2 regions of the Devosia sp. 1635 genome follow, and region 1 is predicted to be linked to the other one. Evidence: predicted binding sites of a transcription regulator. Region 1 holds the regulator's gene; the other holds the start of a gene.
The links. Region 1 encodes LexA, which represses DNA repair genes until DNA is damaged. Its sites were predicted from a motif close to TGTTCNNNNTGTGTTCNG; they were not measured.
Positions count from the first base shown of each region.

Region 2: a site for LexA is predicted at 5,523-5,540, ahead of rmuC (DNA recombination protein RmuC). Genes of this name have one in related genera too.

Region 1 covers NZ_JABAOM010000001.1:1,148,471-1,157,483, forward strand. Annotated here, with positions in the region: gene HRU92_RS05895 (IlvD/Edd family dehydratase) at 1-1,644, shown strand, start outside; gene HRU92_RS05900 (NUDIX domain-containing protein) at 2,330-2,695, opposite strand; gene lexA (transcriptional repressor LexA) at 2,737-3,450, opposite strand; gene glp (gephyrin-like molybdotransferase Glp) at 3,559-4,761, opposite strand; gene moaC (cyclic pyranopterin monophosphate synthase MoaC) at 4,758-5,240, opposite strand; gene trpC (indole-3-glycerol phosphate synthase TrpC) at 5,237-6,052, opposite strand; gene trpD (anthranilate phosphoribosyltransferase) at 6,049-7,071, opposite strand; gene HRU92_RS05930 (aminodeoxychorismate/anthranilate synthase component II) at 7,068-7,664, opposite strand; gene trpE (anthranilate synthase component I) at 7,775-9,013, opposite strand, start outside.
Region 2 covers NZ_JABAOM010000005.1:335,326-344,338, reverse strand. Annotated here, with positions in the region: gene HRU92_RS17885 (LOG family protein) at 1-237, opposite strand, end outside; RNA gene ffs (signal recognition particle sRNA small type) at 485-580, shown strand; gene HRU92_RS17875 (DNA polymerase III subunit gamma/tau) at 645-2,462, shown strand; gene HRU92_RS17870 (YbaB/EbfC family nucleoid-associated protein) at 2,459-2,782, shown strand; gene recR (recombination mediator RecR) at 2,888-3,484, shown strand; gene HRU92_RS17860 (hypothetical protein) at 3,481-3,984, opposite strand; gene HRU92_RS17855 (DUF2945 domain-containing protein) at 4,125-4,343, shown strand; gene rmuC (DNA recombination protein RmuC) at 4,353-5,498, opposite strand; gene HRU92_RS17845 (hypothetical protein) at 5,671-5,910, shown strand; gene HRU92_RS17840 (SRPBCC domain-containing protein) at 5,943-6,407, opposite strand; gene HRU92_RS17835 (metalloregulator ArsR/SmtB family transcription factor) at 6,404-6,766, opposite strand; gene HRU92_RS17830 (GFA family protein) at 6,816-7,202, opposite strand; gene def (peptide deformylase) at 7,322-7,837, shown strand; gene fmt (methionyl-tRNA formyltransferase) at 7,962-8,882, shown strand.

The sequences.
Region 1 (9,013 bases):
CAGACTGGCTCGGACCTCAGCCCCTGCAACCGCCACCATATCGTGCTGGCCGAGCGCGTGCGCGAAGGCATCCGGGAAGCCGGTGGCATTGCCATCGAATTTCCCGTGCATCCGATCCAGGAAACCGGCAAGCGCCCCACCGCCGGCCTCGACCGGAACCTGGCCTATCTTGGGCTCGTGGAAGTGCTTTATGGCTATCCGCTCGATGGCGTGGTGCTGACCATTGGCTGCGACAAGACCACCCCGGCCATGCTGATGGGTGCGGCCACGGTCAACATCCCGGCGATTGCGCTCTCGGTCGGGCCGATGCTCAATGGCTGGCACAAGGGCGAGCGCACCGGCTCGGGCACCATTGTGTGGAAGGCGCGCCAGATGATGGCGGCCGGCGAGATCGATTATGCGCAGTTCATCGAGCTGGTGGCGTCTTCGGCGCCGTCCACCGGCTTCTGCAACACGATGGGCACGGCAACCACGATGAACTCGCTGGCTGAGTCGCTGGGCATGCAGCTGCCGGGTTCGGCGGCAATTCCCGCGCCTTATCGCGATCGCCAGGAAATGGCCTATCGCACGGGCAAGCGCATCGTCGACATGGTGCATGAGGACCTCAAGCCCTCCGACATCATGACCAAGGACAATTTCATCAACACCATCGTGGTCAATTCCGCGATTGGCGGGTCGACCAACGCCCCGATCCACATCCAGGCGATCGCCAAGCATATCGGTGTCGAGCTCGACCTGCAGGACTTCCAGACCTATGGGCACAAGGTGCCGCTGCTGGTGAACCTGCAGCCGGCCGGCGAATATCTCGGCGAGGATTACTACCATGCGGGCGGCGTGCCGGCGGTGGTCAACGAGCTGATGAAGCAGGGGCTGATCCGTGAGAATGCACCCACCGTCAACGGCAAGACCATCGGCGAGAACTGCCGCAACACCCCCATCCAGGACGAGAAGGTGATCCGCCCCTTCGAGCAGCCGCTCAAGGAAGAAGCCGGGTTCCTGGTGCTGCGCGGCAATCTCTTCGATAACGCGATCATGAAGACCAGCGTGATCTCGCCCGAGTTCCGCGAGCGCTACCTTGCCAATCCCGAGCATCCCGGCATGTTCGAGGGCAAGGCCGTGGTGTTCGATGGTCCGGAGGACTATCATCACCGGATCGATGATCCCTCGCTCGATATCGACGAGCACACGCTGCTGTTCATGCGCGGCGCGGGCCCGATCGGCTACCCGGGGGCGGCCGAAGTCGTCAATATGCGGCCCCCTGCCTACCTCATCAAGAAGGGTATCCACGCGCTGGCCTGTATTGGCGACGGGCGCCAATCCGGCACGTCGGGCTCGCCCTCGATCCTCAACGCCTCGCCCGAAGCGGCAGCGGGCGGCAACCTTGCCATCCTGCGCACGGGTGACCGGGTGCGGATCGACCTCAACAATGGCACCGCCGATATCCTGATTTCGGACGCCGAGATCGCGACGCGCCGGCAGGAACTGGCGGAAGCGGGCGGCTACAAGTACCCCGCGCACCAGACGCCCTGGCAGGAGATCCAGCGCGGGCTGGTCGACCAGCTCGGCAATGGCGCCGTACTCAAGCCAGCAGTGGCTTACCAGCGCATTGCCCAGACCTATGGCGTGCCGCGCGACAACCACTAGGGCATAAGGCCCAACGACTTCGAAATCCCCGCTTCGGCGGGGATTTCTGTTTCCAAGGCACGGCGAAACTCCGGTCGGCGCGAGGCCTCCGGTTGGGAGCGGCGTTGGCGAGGCATTGCCTCAAAAAACGTTGCGCAAAACGGAAGCTCCGCCCCGCCAACAGCGACTGGGTGCCGACGCCCGCGCCCTCCTGCGGCGCATGCCAGATTCCGCGGATGTCGAACTAAACCCTGGCGGGCACCGCTGCCTGCGCCACATCAGGGTTCCGATGGCCAGTGCAGCTGCCATCGCGATTCTTCACCCAAGACCACCGGACGATAGAGGTCCACGGCTCTTGCGGACACCGGCCGGATCGCGGCGACCCACGATCCCCCAGCCTCCGCGCACCAACCACTCGTCATGATCTCGCTTGGGTGCGCGGATGAGGAGACTATGCGGGTGATCGGCGCGGGCGGGGATAAGTTATTGTCGGGGGGTATGGGGCTTGAGCGGATTGCGCGCTGGAGGTGGCCAGCTGGGTCTAACGTCACTCGCGGAGGAGGGGACTAAACCCCCACCCCGGTCCTCCCCTCAAGGGGGAGGGTGAAGGAGGGGGCACACAGGCGCTGGTCTGGTGCGGCTGATGAGGACCCTAGGGCGGCAATCGAGTTCCGTCGAAGAGATTGTTTCTTGGCCGATTCCGGCTTTAGGCGTGGCGAGCGATGTGGGCGAGGGCCCGCTGGAACATGGGGTGCCATTCGGGGCCCGGTTGGCGCTCGAGTGGCCACCAGAAGAACTCGAACCAATGACCGCCATCATCATGGGTGAAGTGGCGCCAGTGTTCGGCCAGGGGAGCCAAGGCGATCACCACAACAAAGTGCCAAAGCTGTTTATCTGCAATGGCACTACTGGAAGGCAGGGTGCGCGAAACTTCTGCCTGCAGGCCAGACTCCTCTGCGAGTTCACGCAGGGCACCGATTTCAATCGGCTCGGGGCCTTCCCGTGTTCCTTTCACCAGCTGAAAGCCAGCCAAAGGATGCCTGAACGCCAAGCACTGGCGTTCTTGCGCCACCACTCGCAGCAGGACAGGACAGAGTTTTTCGACCCTGGGCGTCAATATTTACGCAGCAGGCCCACCAGGCGGCCCTGAACCTTGACGCGGTCGGGCGGGAAGATGCGGGTTTCGTAGGCGGGATTGGCCGCTTCAAGCGCGATGGTGTTGCCCTTGCGACGCAGCCGCTTGAGGGTGGCTTCCTCGTCATCCACCAGGGCAACGATGATCTCGCCGGTCCCGGCAACATCCTGGCGACGGATCAGCACGGTGTCGCCATCGAAAATGCCCGCATCGATCATCGAATCGCCGCGCACTTCCAGCGCATAGTGCTCGCCCGGGCCAAGCATTTCGGGTGGCACCGAGATGGTGTGGGAGTGGCTCTGGATGGCCTCGATGGGCGTACCGGCGGCGATCCGACCCATGACCGGCACGGCCACGGGGCGCACATAATCATCGCTCCAGCCCGAGCGCGGCGGCGGAGCGGCAACACGGCCCAGATTGCCTTCGATGACGCTGGGCTCGAAGCGGGCCTTGCGGCCGCCGAGCGCGGGGTTCATCGAATCGGGGAGTTTGAGCACTTCCAGCGCCCGCGCGCGATTGGGGAGGCGGCGGATGAAGCCGCGCTCCTCAAGCGCCGTGATCAGGCGGTGAATGCCCGACTTGGAGGCCAGATCCAACGCGTCCTTCATTTCGTCAAACGAAGGGGGAATGCCGCTTTCCTTCATCCGCTCATGGATGAACATCAGCAGTTCATGTTGCTTTCGCGTCAGCATCGGAGCCCTTCAATCGCAGAATCGGAACAAAGACTGAACGAGCATAGGTGTTCCAGTTATGTTCTGCAATAACGCTCATGGGTGGAGGCGAAAATTCTTTGGCTCTGCCTAGAACCCGTCCAGCGGAATGGCTGGAACGAGAGCGCCAGCCGGCTGGCCGGGATCGTATTCAGGCTGCACCAGCAGCATATCGGCGCGGGCCAGCGAGGAGGTATGACCGCTATCGGTTTCGCTGATGGGGAGCACGCCCGCACCTCGGCTTGAATGCACGCTTTGGGCACGCATGAAGTGGCGCCGGGCGGTATTGGGCGGCGTGGGCGCAAGGAGCGGCAGGTGCCAGGGGGCGGGTTCGGCGACGCCGAGCCAGCGCCGCAGCGCCGGCTTGATGAAGACGGCGGCGGTCACCATGGCCGAAACCGGATTGCCAGGCAGGCCAAACACCAGGGTTTTGCCCAGAGTGCCGAACATCAGTGGCTTGCCCGGGCGCATATTGATGCGCCAGAAATCAAGCTGCACGCCGAGACTCAGCAGGATTTCCTGCACGATATCATGGTCGCCAACACTCGCGCCGCCCGTGGTGATGACGAAGTCGGGCGCTTCGGCAAAGATGCCGGCAAGGCGCTCGGCAAGCGCCGCCCGGTTGTCGGGAGCGATCCCGTAGTCGCGGATCTCTGCGGCGTAAGGCGCAAGGAGCGGCCGCAAGCCGAAGCTGTTGGAGGCAACGATCTGGCCCGGTCCGAGAGCGGTGCCGGGCAGCACCAGTTCGTCCCCGGTGGCAAGGAGCGCGATGCGCGGCTGCACGGCAACGGGCAGCGTCGGGCAATTGGCGGCGGCTGCGACGGCCAGTTGCATGGGGGTGAGGCGAGAGCCTCTCGGAATCAGCTCCTGTCCCTGCCGGAAGTCGTGGCCAAGCGGGCGAATGCTGCGCCCCACGGGAGGCTGGGCGGCAAAGCTGACGCGATCGCCGGTGCGGGTCGCTTCCTCCTGCATGATCACGGCATCCGCGCCGGGGGGCACGGGCGCGCCGGTGAAGATGCGCACGCAGGTGCCCGGGGCGATATCCGCGCCAAAGCCGGCGCCGGCCTGTGCGGTGCCCACGACTTCAAGGCTCGCGCCTGGCACGATATCGGCGGCGCGCACGGCATAGCCATCCATGGCGCTGGCGGGGAAAGGCGGCTGGTCATGACGGGCGAGCAGGGGCTCGGTCAACACCCGGCCGGCGGCAGCTTCCAGCGGCACCGACTCGGTGCGGGCGGGGGGCACGCGGGCGAAAATGGCCGCGAGGGCGTCTTCAACCGGGAGCAGGCTCATGGCGCGCGCTGGAAATCGCCGGACTTGCCGCCCGATTTTTCGAGCAGACAGATCGCGGAGATAACCATCTCGCGGTCGATGCCCTTGGCCATGTCGTAAAGCGTAAGGGCGGCGGTGGAAGCCGCCACGAGGGCTTCCATTTCCACCCCGGTCTGGCCGGTGGTTTCGGCAGTCGCAAGAATGGTGATGGCGCCGGGCTCGCGCGCCTCCAGCTCGACGCTGACCTTGGTGAGCGGGATGGGGTGGCAAAGAGGGATGAGCTCGGCGGTCTTTTTGGCTGCCATGATGCCCGCGACGCGCGCGACGGCCAGGGCGTCGCCCTTCTTGAGGGCGCCACCCATGATGGCGGCAATGGTTTCGGGCCGACCGCTGATCACCGCCTGGGCGAGGGCGCGGCGGCGGGTGACTGCCTTGTCGCCGATATCAACGATCCGGGCCTCCCCGCGCTCGTTGAGATGGGTCAGCTGCGGCTCGCTCATGGATGGGCGGCCTGGCGCACACCCTGCAGGAGGGCGCGGGTGGCGGCGACCACATCGGCCTGGCGCATCAGCGATTCGCCGACAAGGAAGGTGCCGATGCCGGCTGTGCGGTCGAGATGCTGCAGGTGTTCATGGCCGTTGATGCCGCTTTCGCTGACCAGCACCTTGCCGGCTGGAACGCCGCCCGCGAGGTTGACCGAGGTATCGAGCCGGGTTTCGAAGGTGCGCAGATTGCGGTTGTTGATGCCAATGAACTCGGCATCGAGCGCCAGCGCCCGGTCGAGCTCGAGCTGGTCATGCACCTCGACCAGGGCATCCATGCCCCATTCGCGGGCGGAATCGAGCAGGTAGCGCGCGACGTCGTCACCGACAGCGGCGAGGATAATGAGGATGCAATCGGCGCCCCAAGCGCGCGCTTCGGCGACCTGGTAGGTTTCGAAGAGGAAATCCTTGCGCAGGACCGGCAAGGCGGTGGCGTCGCGCGCCTCGCGCAAGAACGCCGGCGAGCCCTGGAACGAGGGCTGATCGGTGAGGACCGAAAGGCACGTCGCGCCGGCCTCTTCATAGGCGCGGGCGATCTCTGCCGGGTTGAAATCGGGCCTGATCAGGCCCTTGGAGGGGCTGGCTTTCTTGACCTCGGCGATCAAGGCGTATTCGCCGCGGGCGCGCTTGGCCTTGATGGCGGCGAGAAAGCCGCGTGGCGGGGGCTGGTCATGGGCGGCAGCAACCACTTCGTCCCAAGGGCGCAGGGCCTTGGCCGCGGCGATTTCCTCGCGCTTATAGGCTTCGATCTGCTTGAGAATATCGCTCATGGGGGTGTTCCATTGGAGATGGCGACAAGGCGCTCGAGGGTTTCCCGGGCCTTGCCGCTGTCGATCATTTCGGCGGCCATGGCGGCGCCGCTGCGCAGGTCACTCACCACATCGGCCACGATCAGCGAGGCGGCGGCATTGAGGAGAACGATGTCGCGATAGGCGCCGGGCGCGCCGTCAAAGAGCGCGTGGATGGCGAGGGCATTATATTCGGGCTCGCCACCCAGGAGGTCATTGGGATCATGGCGCGACAGGCCGGCGTCTTCGGGGGTAATCTCGAAGCTGCGCAGATTGCCGTTCGCGATCTCGGCGACATAGGAGGGCCCGGTGACGGTGATCTCATCGAGCCCGTCGCTGCCATGGACCACCCAGGCCTTGATGGCGCGGTTGGCAAGGAGCGCTGCAGCGACCGGCTCCACCCATTCGGGGGAATAAACGCCGAGCATATAGCGGCGCACCCCGGCAGGATTGGATTGGGGCCCGAGCAGGTTGAACATGGTGCGCACGCCCATTTCGGCGCGCGAAGGGCCGACATGGCGCATGGCTGGATGATGGGCCGGCGCGAACATGAAGCCGATCCCGGCCTCGTTGATGCAGCGCGAAATTTCGGCGGGGGTGAGGTCGAGCTTGACCCCAAGGGCTTCAAGGGCCTGGGAGGAGCCCGATTTGGAAGACAATGCGCGGTTGCCGTGCTTGGCGACGGGAACGCCGGCGGCGGCAACAACGATGGCGCTGGCTGTCGAGATGTTGAGCGTGCCAACACCATCACCGCCGGTGCCGACAATGTCGATGGCGTGTTCGGGGGCGTCGACCGTCACCATCTGCTCGCGCAGGATCGACACGGCGGCGGCGATCTCACCCACCGACTCGCCCTTGAGGCGCATGCCCATGAGGAAAGCGCCGAGTTGAGAGGGCGTGGCTTCGCCGGCCATGATGGTGCGCATCACCGAGCGCATTTCCTCGCCAGTGAGATTGCGGCGATCAGCAATCTTGGCCAGTGCCTGCTTGATGTCCATCAGGCGGTCTTTCCGTTGAAGTCGCGAGCGAGGTTGAGGAAGTTCTGCAACAGCGCGTGCCCGTTCTCGGAGGCGATGCTTTCCGGGTGAAACTGCACGCCGTGTACCGGCAGGCTTTCGTGCTGCATGCCCATGATCAGACCATCATCGGTGGTGGCGGTGACCTTGAGGGTAGCGGGCAGGGTGGTCGGTTCAACCACCAGCGAGTGGTAGCGCGTGGCTTCAAAGCGCGAGTTGAGACCGCGGAAGAGGCCTTCGCCGGTGTGGTTGATGGCGCTGGTCTTGCCATGCACCAGTTCGGGCGCACGCACGACGTCGCCGCCCATGGCCTGCCCGATGGCCTGATGACCAAGGCATACGCCCAGGATGGGGATCTGCGCCTTGAAGCGGTCGATTACCGCCAGGCACACGCCGGCTTCGTTGGGGGTGCAGGGCCCGGGAGACAGGACGATAGCCTGGGGGGCCATGGTTTCGATCTCGTCGGGGGTGATCTTGTCGTTGCGCACCACGGTGAGTTCGGCGCCAAGTTCGCCCAGATAGTGGACGAGGTTGTAGGTGAAGCTGTCGTAGTTATCGATAACGAGCGTGCGGGTCATGGGTCTGCTCCAGCGCAGCTATAGGGAATGAGGGTTCAGAGATCAGAACCAGCCCCGCCATCGATAATTGTTCGACCTCATCGTGAGGTCCACGCTGGTCTTGCTGCCGCTCATTGCCCGATCCTCGCCTCGCCGGCATAGCGTAGCGCTTCCTCGGCAGCGCTGAAAAGGGCGCGTGCCTTGTTTTCGCATTCCATCTGCTCGAGCGCGGGCTGGCTATCGGCCACAATGCCGGCGCCGGACTGCACATAAAGCTTGCCGTCCTTGTGCACGGCGGTGCGCAAGACAATGCAGGTGTCCATGGTGCCATCGGCTCCGAAATAGCCGACGCAGCCGCCATAGATGCCGCGGCGCGACTTTTCGAGCTCGTCGATGATCTCCATGGCGCGCACCTTTGGGGCACCTGAGACCGTCCCGGCCGGAAAGCCGGCGGCGAGCGCATCGACAAAGTCGTATTGCGGATCGAGCACGCCAACCACATTGGAGACGATGTGCATGACGTGGCTGTAGTATTCCAGAAAGAACTTGTCGGTGACGCGCACAGTCCCGGTCTTGGCGACACGGCCCACATCGTTGCGCCCGAGGTCGAGCAGCATCAGATGCTCGGAGCGCTCCTTGGGGTCGGCCAGTAGTTCGGCCGCCAGTTCCTGGTCGCGGGTGGGGGTCGAACCGCGCTTGCGGGTGCCGGCGATGGGCCGGATGGTGACCTCGCCTTCGCGGACGCGCACCAGGATCTCGGGGCTCGAGCCCGCCACGGCGAAATCCCCGAAATCGAGGAAATACATATAGGGGCTGGGATTGGTGCGACGCAGCGCCCGATACAAGGCGGTCGGGGGCAGGGTGAACTCGGCCTCGAAGCGCTGGCTGAGCACGACCTGGAAGATGTCGCCCGCGGCGATGTAGTCCTGCGCCCGGGCGACCATGGCGAAATACTCGTCGCGCGTGGTGTTGCTCTGGACGGCGATGTGCTGCAGGTCGGGTACGGCCGGGGTCGTTGGCAGGGCGCGCCCCAGGCGGGCGATGGCGTCATCGATACGGGCCGTCGCGGCTTCATGCGCCTGGCGGGCCGTCACCCCCTGGCGGACGTAAACGGGCGCGGTGAGATAGAGCTCGTCCTTGACCGTGTCGAACACGGCCAACAGAGAAGGGCGCATCAGCATGGCTTCGGGCAGTTGCAGTTCGTCCGGGTTGCTGTCGGGCAGCACTTCCATATAGCGGACCATCTCATAGCCCAGAAAGCCATAGATGCCGGCCGACTGGGGTGGCAGGCCTTCGGGCACCGAGATCTGGGAGTCGGCCACGAGGTGCCGCAGGGCGTCGAGCGGCTGGTCGGGCAGGGGCTCGAAGGC
Region 2 (9,013 bases), on a different contig from region 1:
CGCACCACCAAACAGGACCACGGTGGAATTGATCCCCGCTTCGCGCAGACGGAACTCGGGTTTCAGATATTCCAGCTGGAAGCGGACGCCGCGGATGTCCTCGGAGGTGAGAAAGTCGTCATCGGCGAAAGCCAGGCGGAATGCGGATGACTGGGTCTGGGGCGTATTGGGAGCGCGCTGGGAAGCGTCAATATCCTCCTGAGAGGTACGCAACGGGGTGGGACGGCGTCTGGCCAAGAAAAGCTCCGATACGGGCAGTTGGGTTTTGTGGTGAGTTAAGCGGGCGGGGAACGCGGGGTAAAGGGTCGCACCCCGCAAAGGGCTGCGCCCTTATCATATAGGTATTTGGACCCGATCTTGAAGACGATGGCCGCAGCGGCGGGCAGATTGGTCGCCTTCGAGCCGCGCGCGAGCGCGGATCAAGGGCGCGCTGCACCGGTCTTGCCCCTTGCCTTTACGGCCATTTATTCGCATATAGCGCCTCGGGAGGTTGGCGCGGACGTGTTCCTCGCCAACCGGGTCAGGTCCGGAAGGAAGCAGCCCCAACGAGACCTGCACGGGTCGTTGCCAGCCTCCTATTTATTCCCGAGCTGAGCCAGCGGCTCCCCGGTTTTTTCCTTTTTCACCATGCATTGGAGGGCAGGATGGCGGACGCTCAAACCTCGCCTTATCTGGTGCTGGCCCGCAAATATCGCCCGCGCGACTTCTCGACCCTCGTGGGGCAGGACGCGATGGTGCAGACGCTGGGCAATGCGTTCAAGCAGAACCGCATCCACCACGCCTTTATCCTGACCGGCGTGCGCGGCGTGGGCAAGACCACGACAGCACGGATTCTCGCGCGCGCCTTCAACTATGAGGATGCGAGCGGGCGGCACCCCACGCTTGACCTCTCGGTCGAGGGCGAGCATTGCCGCGCCATCATTGAGGGGCGCCATGTCGATGTGGTGGAGATGGATGCCGCGTCCAATACCGGCATCAACGACATTCGCGAGATCATCGACTCGGTTAAGTACGGCCCGGTTTCGGCGCCGTTCAAAGTCTATGTGATCGACGAAGTGCATATGCTCTCGACAGCGGCCTTTAACGGGCTGCTCAAGACGCTCGAAGAGCCGCCGCCCTATGTGAAGTTCATTTTCGCGACCACCGAGATCCGCAAGGTGCCGGTGACCATCCTGAGCCGCTGCATGCGGTTCGACCTCAGGCGGATCACTCCCGAGGTGATGACGGCCTATCTGCAATCGATCCTCGAGCAGGAAGGGATCGGGTTCGAGCCCGAGGCGCTCGCCATGATCGTGCGGGCCGGTGAAGGCTCGGCGCGCGACAATCTTTCGCTCCTCGACCAAGCGATCGCCCATGGCGATGGGGCGGTGACGGCGGCGACGGTCAAGGCGATGCTGGGGCTGGGGGACCGGTCGCGGATCATCGACCTCTTTGAAGAAGTGATGGCCGGGCGGATCGGGGACGCGCTGCAAACGCTGCGTTCGCTTTATGACCTCGGGGCCGATCCGCAAACGCTGATGGCCGATCTTGCCGATTTCACCCATCTCGTAACGCGCATCAAAGTGGTGCCGGCGGCGGGCGAGGATTTGTCGCTGACCCCCGACGAGCGCGTGCGCGGGGCCGAATATGCCGGGCGGCTACCGATGCGGGCGCTGTCGCGGGCCTGGCAGATCCTCTTCAAGGGCCACGAAGAAGTGGGGCGGGCCAACAATGCCCTGCAGGCCGCCGAAATGGTGCTGGTGCGCTTGGCTTATGCGGCCGATCTGCCGACGCCCGACGAGTTGATTGCCAAGCTGGCCAACCAGCCTGCCCCCGCGCCGGCGCTGTCGCCGGGCGGCGCCTATGGGCGTGCTCCGAGCGGTGGTGGTGGCGGGCAGGCGATGCGCGTTGAGGCGCCGCCAGCCTTCCAGAACGAGCCGGCCGTGTCTCGGCCCCTGCCCTCCCCTGAGGATGCGCCCCAAGCTTTGGCGCAGCCGGTGCTGGTGGCGACGCAGCCGCCCGAAACCGTGCAGCCCGCTCCCCCGCCGCCCCCGGCCATGGCCAAGGTGGGCAGTTATCGCGAACTGATTGCGCTGGCGGGCGCCAAGCGGGACGTGCTGCTCAAGCTGGCGCTGGAATCGCAGATGCGGCCCGTGTCGTTCAGCGAAGGACAGATCGAGGTGGCGCTGGCCGAAGGCGCCGATCCCGGTGTCATCGCCATGTTGTCGGCGCGGCTGCAGCAATGGACGGGTTCGCGGTGGCTGGTGACCGTATCGAGCAAGCCGCCCGAAGGCCTCACGTTCCGGCAGGAGCAGCAGGAGCGGCAAAAGGCGGCGCATGCGGCGGCGCATGAAGATCCGCTGGTGCAGGCCATACTTGAGACCTTTCCGGGTGCGAAGGTCGTGAATGTGAAATTGCGTGACGATGCCGTCGCGCCCGAGGCCGATGCGGCCCCCCCGCCAGCAGAAGAGGACGAGGAATGAAAGACATCATGGGCATGATGAAGGCCGCCACCGAGATGAAGAGCAAGATGGAGGCCATGCAGGCCGAGCTCGGCGACCTCGTGGTGGAAGGCCAGGCGGGCGCGGGCATGGTCACCGTCTCGCTCAATGGCAAGGGCGAGATGCGCGGCGTCACCATCGATCCGAGCTTGTTCAAGGACGACGATGTCGAGGTTCTTGAGGATTTGATCGTGGCCGCGCACAACGATGCCAAGAGCAAGGCGGAAGCCGAAATGCAGCGCAAGATGGCCGAAGTCACCTCCGGCCTGCCGCTGCCTCCGGGCATGAAGCTGCCGTTCTAGGTTTGTTGGACTGATGTGAAGGCGCGGGGCATTCCCGCGCCGATCCCGTTGCGGCGCGTGGCGCCACCTCTTCGCCCACCGGGCGTCGGGGCAGGAATGATGTTGATGGCGAGCGGCGGACCCGAGATTGAACAGCTGATCCAGCTGATGGCGCGCTTGCCGGGCCTGGGGCCGCGTTCGGCGCGACGGGCGGTGCTGCAGCTGATCAAGAAAAAGGATCAGCTGATGATCCCGCTCTCGGCGGCGCTTGACCGGGCCGTCGTGGCGGTGCGCACCTGCGAAGTGTGCGGCAATGTCGATACGCAAAGCCCCTGCGCCATCTGCGCCGATCCGCGGCGGGGCGAAAGCGGCATGCTGCTGGTGGTGGAAGACGTGGCCGACCTTTGGGCGCTCGAGCGCGCCGGCGTCGGCGCGGTGAAGTACCATGTGCTCGGGGGCGTGTTGTCGCCGCTCGATGGCGTCGGGCCCGATGATCTTTCGATCGAGGCCCTGCTGGCGCGGGCACCCGAGTTCAGCGAGATCGTGCTCGCGATCAATGCGACGGTCGAGGGGCAGACCACCGCCCATTACATCACCGACCGGCTGGGGCATGGCACCACCAAGGTGACGCGCCTCGCCCACGGGGTGCCCGTGGGCGGGGAGCTCGATTATCTCGATGAAGGCACGTTGAGCCAGGCGCTCAAGGCGCGCACGCTGGTTTAGCGGACGCCCTTGTCGGGATCAAAGCCGTCGCCTTCTTCCCATTCGGTTTCATCGAGCGGCTCGGGCTCGTCTTCGTCATCATCGAAGGGAGCGCTGTCGGCCGCTTCCCCGGTGATGGCGGCGCGGCCATCCACATCATCGGGCGAGAGGGCATCGAGGTGGTCCTCGGGATCCTGCGCCAGAACGCCCGTGGCATTGCCATAGTCGAATTCGTCGTCGGCATCGGCCAGCGAGCCCGAGAGTTCGGCAATGGCGCGATCGATTTCGTCGAGCAGCGGATCGGTATCGGGATTGGTGGCAAGATCGCCGGCCTGGCGGGCGCGGATCTGGTCGGCCAGTTCGCGCAGGCGATCAACGCGTTCGCCCGCCGGGCGGTCCTCGCCATAAAGCAGGTCGTCCACCTCATCCTGGCTGATCGGTTGGCCGACAATGACTTCGTCGACGGCATCGGCCGGTGCGGTGTCCTGCGGCAGGATAGAGCCGGGATGGTTTGTGGGCATGGCTTGCTTCCTTGAGCGAGAGTGTTCGAAGCACACAACGCGCCGGAGCGAGCGCGGGTTCACTGCACCGATCAACTGCTTGGGGGGACTGCAACGGGGCGCCGGCCGGCTCGTTGCTGGATCAACGCAAGGAGCGGTTGATGAGCAAGGCATTGCACAAGGGCACGAAAGTGACGTGGAACTGGGCCGGCAGCACGGCACAAGGCACGATCGTGGAGCGGTTCACCGATAAGGTCACCCGCACCATCAAAGGCGCCGAGGTGACGCGCAATGCCAGCCAGGAGGAACCGGCCTTTTTGATCCGGCAGGAGGATGGCGACGAGGTGCTCAAAAGCGCCAGCGAGCTGGAACCGAAGTAAGCCGCGGGCTTACTCGCCGGCCAGCCGGGGTTGTTCCTCGAAATCCATGGCGTCGATGCGCTCGCCGCGCTTGTTGATCTTGCCGGTGGAGGTGAGGATATCGCCGATATCCCGGCTGGCCTGGTTGAAATGGGTCTGCAGCTTATTGACCCGCTCGTCGAGGCGCCCGAGATCGGCCAGCAATTCGCGCACCTCGCCCTGGATCAAATGGGCCTGTTCGCGCATGCGCACATCGCGCAAGAGGGCCTGGATCACCTGCACCGAGAGCATCAGGAGCGCGGGCGAGACGATGACGACGCGGGCGCGCGCCGCCTTTTGCACCACATCGGGGAAATGCTCGTGAATATCGGCAAAGATGGATTCGGAGGGCACGAACATGAAGGCGGTGTCCTGGGTTTCCCCCGCGATGAGGTATTTCTCCGCAATTGCCTTCACATGCACGCCGATATCACCGCGAAACTGGGTTTGTGCGGCGCGCAAGGTTTCGGGTGAGTCAGCCATGCCGAGGCGCTGCCAGCTTTCGAGCGGAAACTTGGCATCGATCACGAGGCTCGGTGCGCCATTGGGCATGAGCACGAGGCAATCGGGGCGGCTGTTGTTGGAAAGCGTAGTCTGGAAGGAATAGCTGTTGGGCGCCAGCCCATCGGCAATGATCGCTTCCATGCGCCCCTGCCCGAAAGCGCCGCGGGTTTGCTTGTTGGCCAGAATGGATTGCAGCGACACGATCTCGCTCGAGAGCGAGGTCATGGTGGATTGGGCGCGATCGATGACCGCGAGGCGCTCATGGAGCTTTGACAAGCCCTCATCGGTCTTGGCGCGGGTTTCCTGCAGGGCCTGGCCGACGCGTTGAGAGGTGGAATCGAGCCGCTCGTTGACCAGACGCGCCAGATGGGAGGTGCGCGAGCCAAAGATCTCGGACATGGTTTGCATGCGGCCCGTCATCTCCGACTGCACCTGCATAAGCCCGGCGAGATGGCGCTCCATGGCTTCCGAGCGCGCCAGCACCGCCGCAGTTTCCGCCGCTCGCGCTTGCCCGGTGCGCAGCGCCGCCAGCACGAGCACCAGCAGCAGCAGGACGATGAGCCCGCCACCCGCCGCGAGCGCCTGGAGCGGAGTGACTGCGAATTGGCCGAAAACAAGAAGCGGGCTGTCCATGCTGCTGGTTTAGGACGATTCGGGCGTTCCTCCTATGTTCTTGTGCGGCGCGGCGCCAACTGGCGACCAGTTGCGGGGGGAGTGACCCGGATTTTACGGGGCAACAACACAGGTTTAGGGAATGCCTACTCCCACCCCCCCGGCGCGTTGCGGGTGGAGCCAGGAGAGAGCCATGCCACTATATTTCTTTGATACCGATGATGGTGACGTCTTGTTCAGGGACGAGATCGGCTCTGACCTGGCTAGTGACCACGCCGCGCGCGACGAAGCCTCAAGCGCCCTGGCGGAACTGGCCAAGGACCATATTCCCGGGGCCTACCCGCAAAAGAACATCACCATGTGGGTGCGCAATGAAGAAGGTGAGCCGATCCTGCAACTGGCGCTGAGCTTTGCCATCCGGCCCCTGAAATAGCGGCGTGGGCGCTGCCGACCAGTTCGCGCAATTCAGTCGAGCTCCCCGGCGTAAGCGGCCAACTGATCAATGGTGGTGCCCCAACCTTCATCAAAGCCCAGTTCGGCGTGCTTGTGGCTATCGGCGGCGTGGAGGACACGAGCGGAATAGCGGGTGCCCGGCCCTTCGGGCGTAAAGGTGATGATCGCCGTCAGCGCCAGCCATGGCTCGGTGGGACGCCAGCCTTCGGCCAGGGCCGTGGTCCAGACCAGGCGCTGCTCGGGCAAAACCTCGAGAAAGCAGGCTTCCACATGGGGTTGGAATGGCCCCTCCCCTTCGCGCATCCGGGTTTCAAAGCCGCCGCCGGGGCGCAGATCGAGCTTGACCACCTCGCATTCGATGGGCGCCGGGATCCACCAGCGCGCGAGATGCTCCGGCCGGCTCCAAGCGGTCCAGACCTTGGCGGGCGCTGCGTTGATGAAGCGAGTAATGGTGAGTTCGTTGTCGCAAACAGTCATGGATTTGGCTCCTCGGCCAGATGGTTTTCGACATAAGCCGCGAGCCGATCCGCCCCGGCGCTCCAGAATGCGCGTTGCTCGGCCAGCCAGCTTTCGGCTTGCAGCAGCCGCTCGGGCTCGATGCGGCAGGTGCGAATACGGCCGGTTTTTTCCGTCGCGATCAAACCGGTTTCCTCAAGCACCCGCAAATGCTTGAGAAAGGCGGGCAGACCCATGGCGAAGGGCTCGGCCAGTTGCTTGACCGGCTTGGGGCCAGCCAGCAGCTGGCGCAGCACCGCCCGCCGGGTCGGGTCGGCAAGGGCGTGAAAGGCTCCGTCAAGGGCTGGGTCAAAGTTCTCCATGTGGTGAACTATAGACATCAGTTCACCACTTGGCAAACTAAACCTGTTGCGCGTTAGTAAGTGGCGCTCAGGCGGCGTGCGGTGGGTCTTGCTCGAACTGACCCGCGCCCTTCACCGGTGTGAGCCAGGGTTCGCGGCGCTTGATCCAGCCTTCGCGGGTGGGCACGAAGGCGGCCGGGACCTGATCGAGCGAACCCAGCACGATTTCAGCGCCGGTTTCGTCGAGGTGGAAGAGCGGCGCGCCGCATTGGGGGCAAAAGCTGCGCCCCTCAAAAGTGGCGTAAGTGCCGGTGACCGAGAAGCGATCGACCGGCCAGTCGGCATAATACAAAAAGGTGCTGCCGGTTTCGCGCCGGCAGTCGGTGCAATGGCAAAGGCCGACTTTGAGCGGTTCGCCCGTCACTTGGTAGCGCACCGCGCCACAGCGGCAACCACCCTGATAGGTTGTTGGCATGGCGTTATTCCTCCCTGTTGCGGCAACGGAACGGCCTTGGCGGGGTTCCAGCGCAGTTGACCGGAAGCGCCGAAAATACCATATCGGGAACAATTCCCATTTTGCCTGGACGAATTAACATGGCTATCCGCCCCATTCTTGTGTTGCCCGACCAGCGGCTGCGTGCCGTCGCCGACGCCATCCCCGAGGTGGACGAGGAGATCAAGACGCTGGCCAAGGACATGCTGGATACCATGTATGACGCGCCCGGCATTGGTCTTGCCGCCCCCCAGATCGGGGTGATGAAGCGCATCGTGGTCATGGACCTGGCGGGCGAAGGCGAAACGCCCGATCCGCTGGTGATGATCAATCCCGAGATCACCAAGGTTTCCGACCAGATCCAGGTGACCGAAGAAGGCTGCCTGTCGATCCCCGAGCTCTACTATGAAGTGGAGCGGCCTGACGCGGTGACGGTGAAGTACACCGATCTGGATGGCAATGAAGTGGTTCGGGATGCCGATGGCAAGCTGGCCGTTTGCATCCAGCACGAGATCGATCATCTCGATGGCGTGCTTTACATCGACTATCTCAGCCGCCTCAAGCGCGACCGGGTGATCAAGAAGTTCGACAAGGCCGCCAAGCGCGCCGCGGGGTAGCCGCACCACGACCACGTGGTTCGAGGCTGCGCTGCGCACCTCACCATGAGGTCTACTGCAGGAGCGCAGCAGACCGATCATCTAAAAGTCTACCGAAGCTGTAGGCGTGCCCAGGAGTTTGCCGATGCGCGTTGTTTTCATGGGCACGCCCGAATTTGCCGTGCCGACCCTGTCCGAGATCGTTTCGAGCGGGCATGAGGTGGTGGCAGTTTATACGCGCGCCCCAAAGCCAGCCGGGCGCGGGCAGGCCGAGCGCAAGTCGCCGGTGCATCTGGCGGCGGAAGCGATGGGCATTCCCGTGCTGACGCCGCGCTCACTCAGGGGCCCCGACGAGCAGGGCGTATTTGCGCTCCATGATGCCGATCTCGCGGTGGTGGTGGCCTATGGGCTCATTCTGCCCAAGCCCATTCTGGAAGCGCCGCGTGAGGGCTGCCTTAACCTGCATGGCTCGCTGTTGCCGCGCTGGCGGGGCGCGGCGCCGATGCAGCGCGCGATCATGGCCGGGGACACGCAAACCGGCGTCATGGTGATGCGCATGGAAGAAGGGCTCGACACCGGGCCTGTCGCCCTGGGCGAAGTGATCCCCATCGGCCCCGACACCACGGCGGGCGAATTGCACGATACGATGATGCGGGTTGGCGCCGATTTGATGGGCCGGGCGCTGGCGGCGCTCGAGCGCGGCAGCCTTGATTTCACCCCGCAGCCCGAAGCTGGCGTGACCTATGCCAAAAAAATCGAAAAGGGGGAAACCCGGATCGACTGGTCGCGGCCGGCCGCGGAGGTGCACAACCATATTCGCGGCCTTTCGCCCTTTCCCGGCGCCTGGTTCGAGATCGAGCTCGGGGGCAAGCCGGTGCGCGTCAAGGCGCTGCGCTCGACCCTCGCGGCAGGATCAGGGGCGCCCGGCACGGTATTGCCGGAGCTGACCATTGCCTGCGGGACTGGCGCCGTGCGGCTCGTCCAGGTGCAGCGCGAAGGCAAGACCGCGATGGATGCGGCGACGTTTCTGCGCGGCGCCGGTGCGCTGCCGAGGATGCTCAGTTGATCGCGAACTTCGAGATTTGTGCTCCCTCCCCCCTTGAGGGGGAGGGCCGGGGTGGAGGGTGGCCTTGTGGGTCACTGATGGACCCCCTCCCCCGGCCCCTCCCCTCAAGGGGGCGGGGAGGCCAGACCTTG